DNA from 4 places in the Plantactinospora sp. BC1 genome. Region 4 is predicted to be linked to each of the others. Evidence: riboswitches for the same ligand, from Rfam matches in the RefSeq annotation. Region 4 holds a riboswitch; each other region holds the start of a gene.
The links. A riboswitch is a leader RNA that binds a small molecule or an ion and turns the genes downstream of it on or off. The one in region 4 is predicted to bind S-adenosylmethionine.

Region 1 (3,779 bases), 1.1 Mb from region 4:
CCAGCACTGACACCCGCCCGGCGCACCGCCCGGCCACCCGCCCCGCCCGGCACCCCTGCCGGGCCGGCCGGGTCAGCGCCGGTACGGCCCCGGCCAGGGCCCGGCCGGCCCGGAGCCGGGTGCGGGCGGTCCGCCGTACGGGGCGGGTGCACCGGGGTACGGGCCGGGTGCACCGGGGTACGGGGCCGGCGGGCCGCCGTACGGGCCGTACCCGGGTGCGGCGTAGACCGGAGCCGGCGGGGGCGGCGGTGCCACCAGGACCACCGGGATCGGCACCACCGGTTCGGCCGGGGCCGGCAGGGACCGGCGGGAGCCGTCCGGGAACGACAGGTGGTAGCGGGAGCCGTCCCAGATCCCGGCCGGGGCCTGCGGATCGCGGCCGACGAAGACCCTGCGGGCGGCCTGGATCGCGTCGAGCAGCCGGCGTTCCTCGTCGAGCCTGCGGGCGAGCTGCGCCGGCCGGTGCTCCAGCCCGCGCACCAGCCCGTCCCGGAGCAGGGCGAGCCGGGTCGCGGAGATCTGGAGCGCCCGCATCGCCTTGGCGCCCTCCTCACCGGCGATCCGGCGGGCCCAGCGGCGGGCCGCGTGCCGCCGGCCGAGGGTGCCGAGCGCGGCCAGTTCGGGTGGGGTGAGCCAACCCGTCGACACGTAGTCGGGGAGCCGCCGCTGGGTGAGCCGCCCCTCCCAGCTCCGCACCCAGACGGCGAGGCCGACCACGCCCAGGAAGATCGGCACCATCAGCCCGAGGTAGCTGTAGAGCAGGATCAGCGGCTCAGCGAAGAGCTGGGTGAGGGTCGCGGCCAGGTTCCAGGCGCCGTGCAGGATCATCGCCAGCAGCAGGCCGGCGAGCGGGGCGAGGATCCGGATCGGGCGGCTGCCCGACCGGACGGCGATGCCGAGCCCGATGCCGGTCATCGAGGTGAAGAGCGGGTGGGCGAAGCCGCTGATCAGGACCCGCAGGATGAAGATCCCGAAGACGTTCTGCGCACCGGTGGCCGGGCCGTACTGGTCGACGCCCTCGGCGTAGCCGTGCAGGCCGAAGTAGAGGATGTTCTCGACCATGGCGAACCCGACCGCCGACAGGCCACAGTAGACGATGCCGTCGGTGATGCCGGACCACTTGCGGCGCTGGTAGAGCAGGAGCAGGAGCGGGCCGAGCGCCTTGGTCAGCTCCTCGATGAAGGGCGCGACCAGCACGCCGACCAGCGGTAGCGGGAGCTGGAGCGTGTCGGCCGCGAAGGTGTTGGTCCGGAGCGCGGCGAAGGTGGAGACCGCGGCACCCCAGCCGAGGCAGAAGGCCAGATACTTGACCGGCTCCGGGTCGTACCGGTCGAGCCAGAGGAAGCAGGCGACCAGCACCGGCACCGGCAGCGCCGCCGCGGCCAGCCCGATCAGCGGCGGCGTGACCCCGGCCGGCGACACCAGCTCCCAGGCCATCAACACCGCGCAGACGACGATCAGCGCGATCGCCCCGATCATCGTCAGCAGCCGGGCCCGGCTCCGCCGCTCGGGCGCCGCCACCTGCGGCAGGCTGCCCGCGGAGGGCGGGAACTGCCCCGACGGGGCGGGCGGCCACGGCGGGGTCGGCGACGGCGGCTGGGGCGCCGCCGCACCGGGCGGGGTGTCGGCCATGTGATCAGCGTAGTTCCTCCGGACAGCCCGGCCGGAGCACAACCGGGCCGGTTATGCTCTCTGGCAGGTCACGAGCGCCAGCGTCAAGCCCCGGCTTGCTGGCCGGCAACCCTCGTCGAGGTTCGCGGTGGGGTGCCCCGGGTGATGACCGGGCTCGGTGCACACCGCACCGGGCAAGCGCGGACCCCGTTCCCACCCGCTCCGGGGTCCCTGGCCACCGGAGGTATCCCCGATGAGCAGCACCGTCGTTTCCGCGCCCGCCCGGCCGACCGGCGTGGCCGCGCCGGCAACGCCGACCCCGGCAACCCTGACCCCGGCAACCCTGGCCCCGGCGGCGCCGCTCGCGGTGCTCGGGGTGCCGGGACAGGTCAACCTCGACTACGCCGCCACCGCACCGTGCGCGCGGGCCGCCGCCGACGCCGTGGCCGAGCTGCTGCCCTGGTACGGCAGCGTGCACCGGGGCGCCGGAGCGCTCTCCCGGCGCAGCACGCTGGCGTACGAGCGGGCCCGGCAGCAGGTCGGCGACTTCCTCGGGGTACGCGCGGACGACCACGTCGTCTTCACCCGCAACACCACCGACGCGCTCAACCTGCTGGCCCGGGCCCTGCCGCCCGGCACCCGGGTGGTGACCTTCGCCGCCGAGCACCACGCCAACCTGCTGCCCTGGCCGGCCGGTACGGTCCGGTTGCCGGTGCCGGGCTCGGCCGGCGACGCCGTGCGGGCGGTCGACGCGGCACTGCGGGAACTGCGCCGGGGCAGCGGCGGCGGGGCACCGATCCTGGTCGCGGTGACCGGGGCCAGCAACGTCACCGGCGAGTGCTGGCCGGTCGCCGACCTGGCCCGGGTCGCCCACCGGCACGGCGCCCGGATCGCGCTGGACGCCGCCCAGCTCGCCCCGCACGCCGAACTGGACATCGCCGCCCTGACCGTCGACTACGTGGCCGTTTCCGGACACAAGCTGTACGCGCCGTTCGGGATCGGCGTACTGGCCGGGCGGGCGGACTGGCTCGACGCCGCCCCGCCGTACCTGGCCGGTGGCGGTGCGACCCTCGGCGTCGGGGCGGCCACCCATGACGTGCGCTGGGCCGAGGGGCCCGCCCGGCACGAGGCGGGCACCCCCAACCTGCTCGGCGCGGTGGCGCTGGCCGGGGTCTGCACCGCCCTGGCCGAGGCGGACCGGGCCGCGCTGTACGCGCACGAGCAGGCCCTGCTCGCCCGGCTCCGGTCCGGGCTCGCCGCCCTGCCGGAGGTGGTCGAACTGCGTACCTTCGACGCGGCCGCGCCCCGGGTCGGCATCGTCTCGTTCGTGGTCGCCGGCCGGGACTCGGCGGCGGTCGCGGCCGACCTCGCCCAGCGCTGGCAGCTCGGGCTGCGGGACGGGCTGTTCTGCGCGCACCCGCTGGCCCGGCGGTTGCTCGCCGAGGCGGCCACCCGGAGCGGACGGCGGGACCTGCCGCCGACCGCGCTGCGCGCCAGCATCGGGCTGGGCAGCACCGCCGGGCACGTCGACCGGCTGCTCACCGCCCTGGCGGCGATCCGCTGACTTAGCCCGCGCCCGGCGAGGGCGTGCTGCCGGGCGGGGACCGGCTCCGGTCAGCGGGCCGGGCCCCGCTCGCCCGAGGGGCCGCCGGAGCGCCCGGTCGACGGCGGGGTGCCGGGCTGCCGGGCGGCCTCCGCGGCGGCCTCCCCGGCGTGCCCGCCGGCCGCCCGGCGTACGAGCTGGTTCGCCTCCAGGCGTTCGATGCCGGTGGCCCGGAGCAGGTCACTGCCGGTGGTACGCACCTGCGCGATCACCACGCTGCCGGAGAACCCGACCCCCTCGGCGTACGCCCGACCGGCCTGGCCGATCGCCTGCAACGCCTGCTCCCGGGCCGCCTCCGGGCGTATGCCGTGCCCGAGGTCCCGGCGCAGCAGCCGTACCGCCTCGGCGAGCATGGTGACCGCGTTCGACATCTCCTCCGGGATCGGCTCCTCGTCCTCCAGCGCGGTGACCGCCCGCCGGATCAGGGTCCCGCTGTTGTGCACCGCGTGCTCGATGTACTCGGAACTCTCCACGTACTGGGTCAGCGCGCCCCGGCGGCGCCAGCGCACCGGGGCCAGCAGCGCGGTTTCCCGGCCGCCCTCCAGCGCCTCCTCGAAGCCCTGGA
Region 2 (3,779 bases), 1.1 Mb from region 4:
AGCTACGCACCGCATCCGTACCGCCGGCTTCGGCGGGCCGCCGATGGGACCGAACGATTCCACCTGCAAGTTGCACGTGCATCTGCCCGAGCACGCTTCGGGCAGATGCCAAAAATTTCTTCCGGAAAATTCAGCCGAGCAGCCCGGCGTCGCGGACGGCCCGCAGCGACGGCTTGACCCGGTACGTCGGACCGACCTGTGCCGCCACCGCGTCCAGGGTCTTGAGGCCCTCGCCGGTGTTGAAGACCACCGTCTCGGCGTCCGGATCCAGCCGGCCGCTCGCCACCAGCTTGCCGAGTACGGCCACGGTGACCCCGCCGGCCGTCTCGGCGAAGACGCCGGTGGTCCGGGCCAACTGCCGGATGGCGGCGCGGATCTCGTCGTCGTCGGCGTAGTCCATCCAGCCGCCGGTACGGCGCACCGCCTCCAGTGCGTAGAGCCCGGCGGCCGGGTCGCCGATGTTGAGCGACTTGGCGATCCCGGTCGGCCGGACCGGGGTGATCACGTCGGTGTCGGCGTGCAGCGCGACGGCGATCGGGTTGCAGCCGACCGACTGGGCGCCGAAGACCTTCCAGCCGTTCGGCGGCGCCTCGACCAGTCCGATCTCGACCAGCTCGCTGAACGCCTTGTCAATCTTGGTGAGCAGCTCGCCACTGGCCATCGGGATGACCACCTGCTCGGGAATCCGCCACCCCAACTGCTCGGCCACCTCGTAACCCAGCGTCTTGGAGCCCTCGGCGTAGTACGGCCGGACGTTCACGTTGACGAAGGCGGTGTCCTCGAACTCGTCGGTCTCGACCAGCTCGCCGCAGAGCCGGTTGACGTCGTCGTACGAGCCGTCGATCGCGACCACGTCGCCGCCGTAGACGGCGGTGGTCACCACCTTGCCCTGCTCCAGGTCGCCGGGGATGAAGACGATCGACGGCACCCCGGCCCGGGCCGCGTGCGCGGCGACCGAGTTCGCCAGGTTGCCGGTCGAGGCACAGGCGAACCGGGTGAAGCCGAGACCACGGGCGGCGGTCAACGCCACCGACACCACCCGGTCCTTGAACGAGTGCGTGGGGTTGGCGCTGTCGTCCTTGACCCAGAGCGGCGCCCGGATGCCCAGCTCGGCGGCGAGGCCGGCGGCCGGCACCAGCGGGGTCAACCCCGGGTCGAGGGTGACCCGGGTGGTCGGGTCCTGGCCGGTCGGCAGCAGCGCGGCGTACCGCCAGAGGTTCTTCGGGCCGGCCTCGATGTCGGCCCTGGTGACCCGGGCCAGGGTCGCGGCGTCGTAGCCGACCTCCAGCGGGCCGAAACACTCGTAACAGGCGTGCTGCGCGACCAGCGGATATTCGGTGCCGCAGCCGCGACAGACGAGAACGCGGGCGGGGTTGGGTGCCACCGGGCTGGTCTGGCTGGGGGTCGCGTCGATGATCGACGTCATGGCGATAGCCGTCCTCTCATCTTTCCCTGGCGCCGCACCGCGCGGCGGGGACGGATTTGGCACCTGCTCCGCCGTGGAGTGGTTGCCGGGGCGTCATCGGGCCGTATCCCTCAGCCCCTCTGGATGAGGTATGAAGTTGTGCCGACAGTCTACGGGCACCGCAGGCCGCTGTCCCGGGTCTGTTCGCGGTGTGAGGAAGATCCCCGCACCGGGTCACCGGACCGCCGCCGACCGCCGGCTGAAATAGTTACCCGGGCTAATGAGAATTCGGGTACGGCCGGCGGACGCGGTCCGGCCGGGCAGGACGGGAGCAACGACGGTGCGGGACGGGATGCAGGCCGGAACGGTCCGGATCACCGGGGCGGGCGGCGACGAGATCGAGGCATATCTCGCCCAGCCCCTCGATGCCACGCCGCACGGCGGGGTGGTGGTGATCCACCACATGCCCGGCTACGACGAGCCGACAAAGGAGATCACGCGTCGGCTGGCCAGCTACGGGTACGCGGCGATCTGCCCCAACCTCTACTCCCGGGAGGCACCCGGCGCCAGCCCCGACGACGCGGCGGCGACGGCACGGGCCGCCGGTGGCGTACCCGACGACCGGCTCGTCGGCGACGTCGGCGGCGCCGCCGACCACCTGCGCGGGCTGCCGGCCTCGAACGGCAGGGTCGGGGTGATCGGGTACTGCTCCGGTGGCCGGCAGGCGTTCCTGGCCGCCACCCGACTGCCGCTGGACGCCGCCGTCGACTGCTACGGCGCGTTCGTGGTCGGCAACCCGCCGGAGAGCTTCCCGCTGGCGGTGAAGCCGCTGCTCGACCAGGCCGACCGGCTCTCCTGCCCGCTGCTCGGGCTCTTCGGCGCCGAGGACCAGTACCCCTCCCCGGCCCAGATGGACGAGCTGTCCCGGGAGCTGACCCGGCTCGGCAAGCCGCACGAGTTCCACACCTTCGCCGACGCCGGGCACGGCTTCTTCGCCGTCGACCGGCCCAGCTACCGGCCGCTGGCCGCCACCGAGGGGTGGCAACGGGTCCGGGACTTCTTCGACCGGCACCTGAACGCCTGACCGGCGAATCCCCTCCGTCCGAGTCCCCTCCTCCGAGTCCCCTCCGTCCGAGCCCGAGGAGGCCGGCATGTGCACGTACGTCACGGTGAAGCGCGAGGTCGACGGCAGCGGCAAGGGTGCCGGCGGCTGGTTCCCGGTCAGCCACACCTGCGTCTACGTGGACCATCCGACGCACGCGCCGTACGCACACACCCTCAACATCGACTTTCTGAACCCGGCCGCCGGCCCGGGGGCGCGGGTCGCGGTCGAGCTGACCGAGGAGTCCGCGCTCGCCCTGGTCGAGGCGATCCAGGCCGCCCTGGCCGCCGCGCCGGCCGGGCTGGCCAGCCGCGACCAGCAGGTCTGACCCGGAGTACCCGTGGCCGGGACACGAGCCCCGGCACGGGCACCCCGGGCGGTCAGCCGGCCTGGTCGAGCCGGGCCAGTTCGTCCGGGCTGAGCCGCAGGGCGCCGGCCGCCACGTTCGCGACCAGGTGCTCCGGATTGCCGGTACCCGGAATAGCCAGGACGTGCGGGCCCCGGTGCAACGTCCAGGCGAGCCGGACCTGTGCCACCGTCGCGCCGTGCGCCCGCGCCACCGCCCGCAGCTCCGCATCGGAGTCACCGGCGGCGGTCGCGCCCGCCTCCCGGCCGGCGCCCGCGATCGCGAAGAACGGCACGAAGGCGACGCCCTGCTCGGCGCAGATCCGCACCAGGTCGTCGGCGCTACGCCGGTAGTCGACGCCGTACGGGTTCTGCACGCAGACCACCGGCGCGACTGCCTGCGCCTCGGCGAGCTGCTCCGGCCGTACGTTGGAGACGCCCAGGTGCCGGATCAGCCCGGCGTCGCGCAGCTCGGCCAGTACCCCGAACCGCTCCGCGATCGGTTCGGGGCCGTGCACCCGCAGGTTCACCAGGTCGAGGTGGTCCCGGCCGAGCTGCCGCAGGTTCTCCTCGACCTGGCCGCGCAACTGCTCCGGCCGGGCCGGCGGCAGCCACTCGCCCGACGGGTCCCGCCCCGGCCCGACCTTGGTGGCGATGACCAGGTCCTCCGGGTACGGCGCCAGCGCCCGGTTGATCAGTTCGTTGGCCGACCGCAGCGGCGAGAAGTAGAACGCGGCGGTGTCGATGTGGTTCACCCCGAGTTCGACGGCCCGGCGGAGCACCGCCACCGCCCGGTCCCGGTCGCTCGGCCCGCCGTCGGAGTTCCGGGTCAGCCGCATCGCGCCGAAGCCGATCCGGTTGACCGTCAGGTCGCCGAGCCGCCAGGTGCCGGCGGACGCCGCACTCACCTCGTCGGATCCTGTCATC
Region 3 (3,779 bases), 780 kb from region 4:
TACAGCGAGCCGCACTGGGAAAAGAAGCAGGCCGCGGTGATGGCCTTCGAGAAGGTCACCCTCTACGGCATCCCGCTGGTCAGCGGCCGGAAGGTCAACTTCGGTCGGATCGACCCGGCGCAGAGCCGGGAACTGTTCATCCGGCACGCGCTGGTGGAGGGTGACTGGCAGACCCACCACCGGTTCTTCCACGACAACCGCGCGCTGCTCGACGAGGTGGAGGAGCTGGAGCACCGGGCCCGGCGCCGGGACATCCTGGTCGACGACGAGACGCTGTACGCCTTCTACGAGCAGCGGATCCCCGCCGAGGTGGTCTCCGGCCGGCACTTCGACGCCTGGTGGAAAAAGACCCGCCGGGACCGGCCCGACCTGCTCACCTTCGACCGGCAGATGCTGGTCAACGAGGGGCGGGGCGGGGTCGACGCGGCCGACTACCCCGACGAGTGGCACTCGGACGGGGTGGCGCTGCCGCTGACGTACCGGTTCGAGCCGGGGACCGAGACCGACGGGGTGACGGTGGACATCCCGCTGCCGATGCTCAACCAGGTCGACGCGGAGAGCTTCGACTGGCAGGTACCGGGGCTGCGCGAGGAACTCGTGGTGGCGCTGATCCGGTCGCTGCCGAAGGCGGTGCGCCGGAATTTCGTCCCGGTGCCGGACTACGCCCGGGCGGTGCTGGCCTCGATCACACCCGGCCGGGAGCCGCTGCTCGACGCGCTGACCCGGGAGCTGCGCCGGATGACCGGGGTGACCGTGCCCCGGGACGCCTGGGACCTGGCGAAGCTGCCGGCACACCTGCGCCCCACCTTCCGGGTGGTCGGCGAGGAGCGGCAGACCGTCGCCGAGGGCAAGGACCTGCCGGCGCTGCAACGGCAGCTCACCACCCAGGTACGCCGGATGGTGGCCGCCGCCGCCCCGGACGTCGAACGGTCCGGGCTGCGGGAGTGGAGCATCGGCACGCTGCCGCGCTCGATCGAGCAGGATCGGGCCGGCTACCTGGTGACCGCCTACCCGGCCCTGGTCGACGAGGGCGACAGCGTCGGGGTACGGGTCTTCGAGACCGAGGCCGAGCAGGGTCGCCAGATGTGGGCCGGTACCCGGCGACTGCTCCGGCTGACCCTCGGCTCGCCGCAGAAGTTCGTCTCCGGTCGGCTCTCCAACGAGGCGAAGCTGGCGCTGAGCCGCAACCCGCACCGCAACGTGCAGGAGCTGCTCGACGACGCCGCCGACGCGGCGGTGGACAAGTTGATCGCCGACGCCGGCGGGCCGGCCTGGGACGCCGAGGGGTTCGCCGCGCTGCGCGACCGGGTCCGGGCGGATCTGGTCGACACCACCGTCGAGGTCGTCGACCGGGTACGCCGGGTGCTCGCCGCCGCCTACGCGGTCGAGCAGCGGCTGGCCCGGACCAACGACCTGACCATGGTGGCGGCGTTAACCGACATCCGGGCCCAGCTCTCCGGGCTGGTGCACCGCGGCTTCGTCACCGAGACCGGGTACGCCCGCCTCGCCGACCTGCCCCGCTATCTGACCGCGATCGAGCGTCGCCTCGACCGGCTGCCGCAGAACCCGCAGCGGGACCGCGACCAGCAGGCCCGGATCGAGCAGGTGCAGCAGGAGTACCGGGAGATGGTCGACGCGCTGCCACCCGCCCGCCGGGGTTCCGACGCGGTACGGCAGATCCGCTGGATGATCGAGGAACTCCGGGTGAACGTCTTCGCCCAGGCGCTCGGTACGCCGTACCCGATCTCGGAACAGCGGATCTACCGGGCGATGGACGTCGCCGAGGCGGGCTGAGGCCCCGCACCGGCCGGACGCCCCGGGGCGGCGGGTGGCGAGCGACACAGCCATCCCGGCCCTGACCAGTTGGAATGTCGGTACCCGGGTTTAGTAGGCTGACCTCCGGCCATCCAGAGCGACCGAGAGACCTGGCTCGTCGACGTCGCAGCAACCCCCCACCGTGGGTGCGGGTGCTACCGCCAGGACCGATGGAGGTTCAGCAGTGCGCAGCATCCGAGCCGGGCGGGCGAGCCGGCTGCATGTCGTCTGGCACCGGTGGCGTCGACACGTCGACCTCTGCCGGACCAGCACCATGCTCTGTCGGGCCTCGGCCTGACCGCGACCGCCGGTCGGCGGCATTCCGACCATCTCGTCAGCACCCCCTGAGCGACGCCGTCGGCGTACCGCCCGCGACCTGACCGGTCCGGGTGGTTCTCCGGCACGCCGTCGCCGGATATTTCATGGAGTTTCAGCACAATGCGCATCAACCCTCTCGCCACCCGCCTCCTCTCCGGCGTCGCCGCCGTCGCGCTGCTCGGCGCGGTCGCCGCCTGCGGCGGCTCGTCGTCGGGCGACACCGCCGACAACCCGTACGACCTGCTGCAACCCGGGACCCTGCGGGTCGGCACCCTGACCGACGCGCCGCCGAACGTCTTCCTCTCCGACGGCAAGTTCACCGGCTTCGACAACGACCTGATGACCGCCGTCGCGGGCAAGCTCGGGCTCAAGGTCGAGTTCGTCGGCACCGAGTTCTCCGCGCTGCTCGCCCAGGTCAACAACCACAAGTTCGACGCCGGCTCGTCGTCGATCACCATCACCGAGGCGCGGCGCAAGACCGTCGACTTCACCAACGGGTACGACTTCGGCTACTTCGGACTCGACGTACCGGCCGGCTCGCCGATCAGGAGCTTCGCCGAGCTGAAGGGGAAGCGGGTGGTCGTGGTGCAGGGCACCGTGCAGGACGACTACGCCACCAAGGAGGGCCTGGACCCGGTCCGGGTACCCGACTACAACGGCGCGATCAACCAGCTCAGGTCGAAGACCGCCGACGCCTGGATCGCGCCCGCCGAGATCGGCGAGAAGTCCGCACAGGAGAGCGGCGGCAAGATCGTACTGGCCGAGAAGCAGCTCAGCTCGGCACCGACCGCGTTCGCGGTGGCCAAGGGCGCCGACCCGCTGCGCGAGGCGCTGAACTCCGCACTCGACCAGGTGATCGAGGACGGCACCTGGACCCGCCTCCAGGAGCAGTACTACCCCGGTCGGCCGGTACCGGAGAGCTTCAAGCCGGGCAGCGGCACGGTGACGTACCCGCCGGTCAAGGCCGGTCCGACGAGCCCGGCCGCCACCCCGGCGAGCTGACCCGGCCAGCACATCAGACAGTCGTCGGCCGGCCGCCCGGGGCGGCCGGCCGACGACTGGTGGATCCGAGACAGGTGAGGCGATGGAGACCCTGGCGACGTTGTGGGAGACGTTCTTCGACTGGGAGTCGATGCGCGAGGCGCTGCCCGAGATGCTCACGGTCGGGCTGCCCAACACGCTGCTGCTGGCGCTGCTCTCCGCCATCGTGGGGACGCTGCTCGGCATGCTGCTGGCGATGGCCGGGCTGTCCCGGAGCCGGTGGCTGCGCTGGCCGGCCCGGATCTACACCGACGTGTTCCGGGGACTGCCGGCCGCCGTCACCATCCTGCTGATCGGGGTCGGGCTGGCACCGCTCGGGCTCGCCTGGTGGGGACCGAACCCCTATCCGCTGGGCATCCTGGCGCTGTCGCTGATCGCGGCGGCGTACATCGGGGAGATCTTCCGGTCCGGCATCCAGAGCGTGGAGGCCAGCCAACTGGAGGCGACCCGGGCGCTGGGACTGTCGCACGGCGCCGCCATGCGCCTGGTGATCATCCCGCAGGGCGTACGCCGGGTGCTGCCGGCCTGGGTCAACCAGCTCATCGCGCTGATCAAGGACTCCAGCCTGGTCTACTTCCTCGGCCTGGTGGCCAGCCAGCGGGAAC
Region 4 (3,779 bases):
TCCCGGGCGCAGACGACGTAGGTGCGGGGGAGGGAGCCCCAACCGTCCCGGGTCAGCCGGGTGGTGCCGCGCATCATGCTGACCGGGGCGTCCGGGGTGAGCAGGCCCAGGGCGGCGTCGGCGACGACCGGGGCGACGTCGCCGTAGAACGCGTCGCGAAGCTGCTGACGATAGCCGGGGTCGTTCGAGGCGAGGTCGAGCCGCAGCGCCCCGATCACCCCCGGATCGCCCCGAAGGGCGGGCAGCACCAGCGCGCCCGCGTTCTCCGGCAGCGCGAAGTACCCCTCGGCCGCCCGGTCCGAGCCGGGCATGATGGCGGCGAGGTAGACGGCGTGCGCCACCAGTTCGGGAACCTGCTGCGCCGCCCGGGTCAGGACGGGGCCGCCCATGCTGTGCGCCACCACCGTGACCGGGCCGCCACGGCCCAGCCATTCGATCTGCGAGACCAGCAGCTCGGCCGCTCGGTCGAGGTCCACCTCCGCCACCGGCGAAACCTCGGTGGCCAGCGCGGCCGGGTCGAACGGACGCACGGTCAGGCACTCGGGTCGACGGGCGCGCAGCCCGTGCCCGGCCATGTCGACCGCCAGGGTCGGGCGGCCGTACGGCACGAGCTGGGCGATGACCTCCGTCCAGCACCAGGCACCGTGCCAGGAGCCGTGCAGCAACAGGATCGGGGTCGACCCGGGCCGTGCGGTGGTCACACCGATTCTCCTGCCGGTCGGGCGCCGGTTTCCGCACACCTCTTCAGCGCGCTCAGCCAGTCGCGCAGCGAGGCCTCCAGCGCGGTGCGCAGGTTGGTCGGATCGACCCGGACGGGCTCGCCGTCCCAGGACTCCTCGGTCCGGACAAGGACGCCCTCGGGCTGCGGGCTGAACGTCCACACGTGCAGGCCGTCGATGCCGCGTGTCCGGCCACCCCAGGCGATGCGCCGCTGCGGCACGAGTTCACCTATCGTGGACGTGATCTCCAAGCCTGCGGTGCACCAGTCGAAGGTGGCGCCGACCCGCAGCGGCCCGCGCAGGTTCGCCCGCTCGATGTGCGGGTTCCACTCCGGCCAACGGTCGATGTCGGTGTGCAGGTTCCACACCGTGCCGGGCGCGGCGCGGGTGAAGACCTCCAGTTCGACGACCACCGGGGCGTTGCGGTTGACGTCCATCGCCATACGCACAGCGTTCCGGGCCGACCGACGGCAGACATCCGGCAACTGACGCGTCTTCATCCATCGAAATCGGGCTATGTCCGGAGGCCGGCCTTCCGGCGCCTCCGGCGCTCCTCGGCGCTCCGGTCGCGACGGGGGCGGTGCTACGATCGCCGGTACAGGTCATGAGCGCCAGCGCCAAGCCCCGGCTCGCTGGCCGGCAACCCTCCGTTCGCGGGCGGGGTGCTCCGGGTGAGGACCAGGCTCGGCACGAGCGATGCCGAGCAAGCCGCGAAGCAGGAGGTCCCGGTGTCGTCGATCCCTTCCTTCGACCAGGACACGGCACCCGAACAGCACCCCACGCCAACCGGCCGGGTACTACTGCGCCTCGCCGGCGCCGACGACGCCGAGCAGATCGCCCGACTGCACGCCGAGAGTTGGCGCCGGCACTACCGTGGCGCCTACGCCGACTCCTTCCTCGACGGTGACGTCGCCGCTGACCGGCACTCGGTCTGGTCGGCCCGCCTGGCTGCCCCGACCAACAGCCGGACCGTGGTGGCCGAAGAGGAGGGCCGACTCGTCGGCTTCGTCCACGTCGTGTTCGACCACGACCCCCGGTGGGGCAGCCTGGTCGACAATCTGCACGTCGTGCACGGCCACCAGCGGACCGGTGTCGGCAGCAGGCTCCTGGCCCGCGCCGCCCGAGCCGTCCTGGAACACGCGACGGCGGAACGGATGTACCTCTGGGTGCTGGAGCAGAACACGGCGGCGCAGCGCTTCTACCGCGCCTGCGGAGCCCGCAGCGTCGAGACGGCGACGGCGTCACCGCCCGGCGGAGACCCGTCCCGACTCAACGGTGCTCCCCGCAAGTTCCGGATGGCCTGGCCGGACGTCACGGAGCCGAGTGGCCTCGACACCCGACGCCGAGACGACGGGTAGCGCAGCACGCTCTCGGCGCCGGAACCCGCTCCTGGCGCCCCCCGGTCAAGGCAGCGCCCTCGCCGGGTTCGCCGTCCCACCGCGTGTGGTGGACGCGATCCTGAGCAGGCAGGCGAGATCCGGGATCGTCCGGACCTGCCGGGAGATGACCTGCCGGCCGGCCCGGTTCCAGATGCGCAGCCGCACCCGCCCCCGCTCCACCCGTGCGACGTCCGACCAGGCCACGAATCGCCGGCCGTCGCGCACTCCTGCGGCGCTGAGGGTGATCGGGCCGAAGACACTGGTGCCGGTCTCGGCGATCTCCGCGGTCCGGCGCGGGTAGGTCGTCTCGGTCACGGCCCGCTCCACGGCCCCGGCGAGCCGGCCGAGGCCCGCGTACGGGGGCCTGGCCAGGTTCAACGTCGTGCCGTCGGTCAGCTCCAGTACGCAGCGCGGGAACTCCTCCACCGGGCCGAGCTGGTAGATCCGGGTGGTCCAGACCCGGACGTGCGCGACCTCGGCCCAGCGGAGCAGGCGGGTCACGGTGGTCGTCCCGGTGGTGGTGAGCAGGCCACCGGTGCAGAGGTACAGGTGACAGCGGGACCTGCGCCAGGCGGGTACGGCGAACAGCACCCCGAGCCCACCGGCCCCGGCACCGATCGCCCGCCCGACCTCGTCGCCGAAAACCAACCCGGACACCCCGAGTACGCCGCAGGTGACGGCGAAACTCAGCTCCATCGCCACCGCCTGTCGATAGCGCTCGACCACCTCACCGAGGCCGGTCTCCGCGACGATCTCCGTGATCTCGGGCGGGCAGTTCCGCATCCGACGCTCACCTCCCGGACGATCCTGCGACGTATCGGTTCCCATCGTCGTCCGGGCGGTCAACGGGTCGCCGGCTGGAACGGCCGGGACCGGTGGCGGCGCGGGGTGCGCCACCACCACCAGCACCACTCGATGCGACGATCAGGTCCAGCTCGGTCGCCGGCGCTGCCCGCCACCGGCCAACGCTAACGACACGACGGCAGGGCCACGCCGAACGCCCCCGACAGAGCCTCCACTCGACCCTCCGGCCGTACCCGCGACCCTGACCGGCAAAGAGATCCGGCTACCGCACGTCGATCCGTACCGCTTCCGCGTCTGGATTGGCGGCGAGGAACGCGACCGTCTCGTCCTGGATCGCGAACAGTTCGCGCAGCGGGGCCGGCCGACGTGCGGTGGCGGCGAGGTCCTCCTGCGCCTCGCTGGACCACAGGAACGGGTAGACCGCCAACCCGTGTGACGCCGGCAGTTGCTCGACCTCGGCGCGCCATCCGGGCCAGCGCTGCGACTCGTAGAACTCGGCCGTCCCGCCGGCTGCGATCCAGGACAGCCAGGCGCCGTGCCCGCAGCCGAGCTCCTCCCACTCCAGGCTGTCGGGCGCGAAGTAGCAGACCTCGCCGGGCTCGCCCGGGCGGCCGATCGCGGCCGGACCGGCGCCGCTGACCTCGAACCGGCCGCCGAGCACGTCGTGGCCGACCAGCAGGGCCGCGGGCGGTTGGCCGTCACCGGGTAGGCCGTTGGCCTCGGCCAACGAGGGCAGACCCCGCTCGGGGCTGCCGCCGCCGAGCACCCGCAGCCAGCCGCCGTCGACCAACAGGCCGCCGGTGTGCAGCGCCAGGGCGCCCAGACGGGACCGGGCGGTGACCTGGAGCCGGTGCAGGCAATCCCGACCGGCCTCCGG

Region 1: it holds a riboswitch for S-adenosylmethionine, as region 4 does, so the genes downstream of both, C6361_RS11105 (aminotransferase class V-fold PLP-dependent enzyme) here and C6361_RS06335 (GNAT family N-acetyltransferase) in region 4, are expected to answer to the same signal.
Region 2: it holds a riboswitch for S-adenosylmethionine, as region 4 does, so the genes downstream of both, thrC (threonine synthase) here and C6361_RS06335 (GNAT family N-acetyltransferase) in region 4, are expected to answer to the same signal.
Region 3: it holds a riboswitch for S-adenosylmethionine, as region 4 does, so the genes downstream of both, C6361_RS09580 (ABC transporter substrate-binding protein) here and C6361_RS06335 (GNAT family N-acetyltransferase) in region 4, are expected to answer to the same signal.

The regions. Positions count from the first base shown of each region.
Region 1 is NZ_CP028158.1:2,626,526-2,630,304, reverse strand. Features, by position in the region: gene C6361_RS11110 (PrsW family intramembrane metalloprotease) at 73-1,632, opposite strand; SAM riboswitch class IV at 1,699-1,818, shown strand; gene C6361_RS11105 (aminotransferase class V-fold PLP-dependent enzyme) at 1,865-3,175, shown strand; gene C6361_RS11100 (aromatic acid exporter family protein) at 3,226-3,779, opposite strand, start outside.
Region 2 is NZ_CP028158.1:2,607,285-2,611,063, reverse strand. Features, by position in the region: gene thrC (threonine synthase) at 131-1,426, opposite strand; SAM riboswitch class I at 1,440-1,556, opposite strand; gene C6361_RS11040 (dienelactone hydrolase family protein) at 1,746-2,489, shown strand; gene C6361_RS11035 (DUF6295 family protein) at 2,557-2,835, shown strand; gene C6361_RS11030 (oxidoreductase) at 2,888-3,778, opposite strand.
Region 3 is NZ_CP028158.1:2,283,429-2,287,207, forward strand. Features, by position in the region: gene hrpA (ATP-dependent RNA helicase HrpA) at 1-1,794, shown strand, start outside; SAM riboswitch class I at 1,901-1,992, shown strand; gene C6361_RS09580 (ABC transporter substrate-binding protein) at 2,254-3,135, shown strand; gene C6361_RS09585 (amino acid ABC transporter permease) at 3,218-3,779, shown strand, end outside.
Region 4 is NZ_CP028158.1:1,498,653-1,502,431, reverse strand. Features, by position in the region: gene C6361_RS06345 (alpha/beta fold hydrolase) at 1-701, opposite strand, end outside; gene C6361_RS06340 (SRPBCC family protein) at 698-1,162, opposite strand; SAM riboswitch class IV at 1,320-1,435, shown strand; gene C6361_RS06335 (GNAT family N-acetyltransferase) at 1,448-2,077, shown strand; gene C6361_RS06330 (DUF6585 family protein) at 2,123-2,881, opposite strand; gene C6361_RS06325 (DUF2625 family protein) at 3,165-3,779, opposite strand, start outside.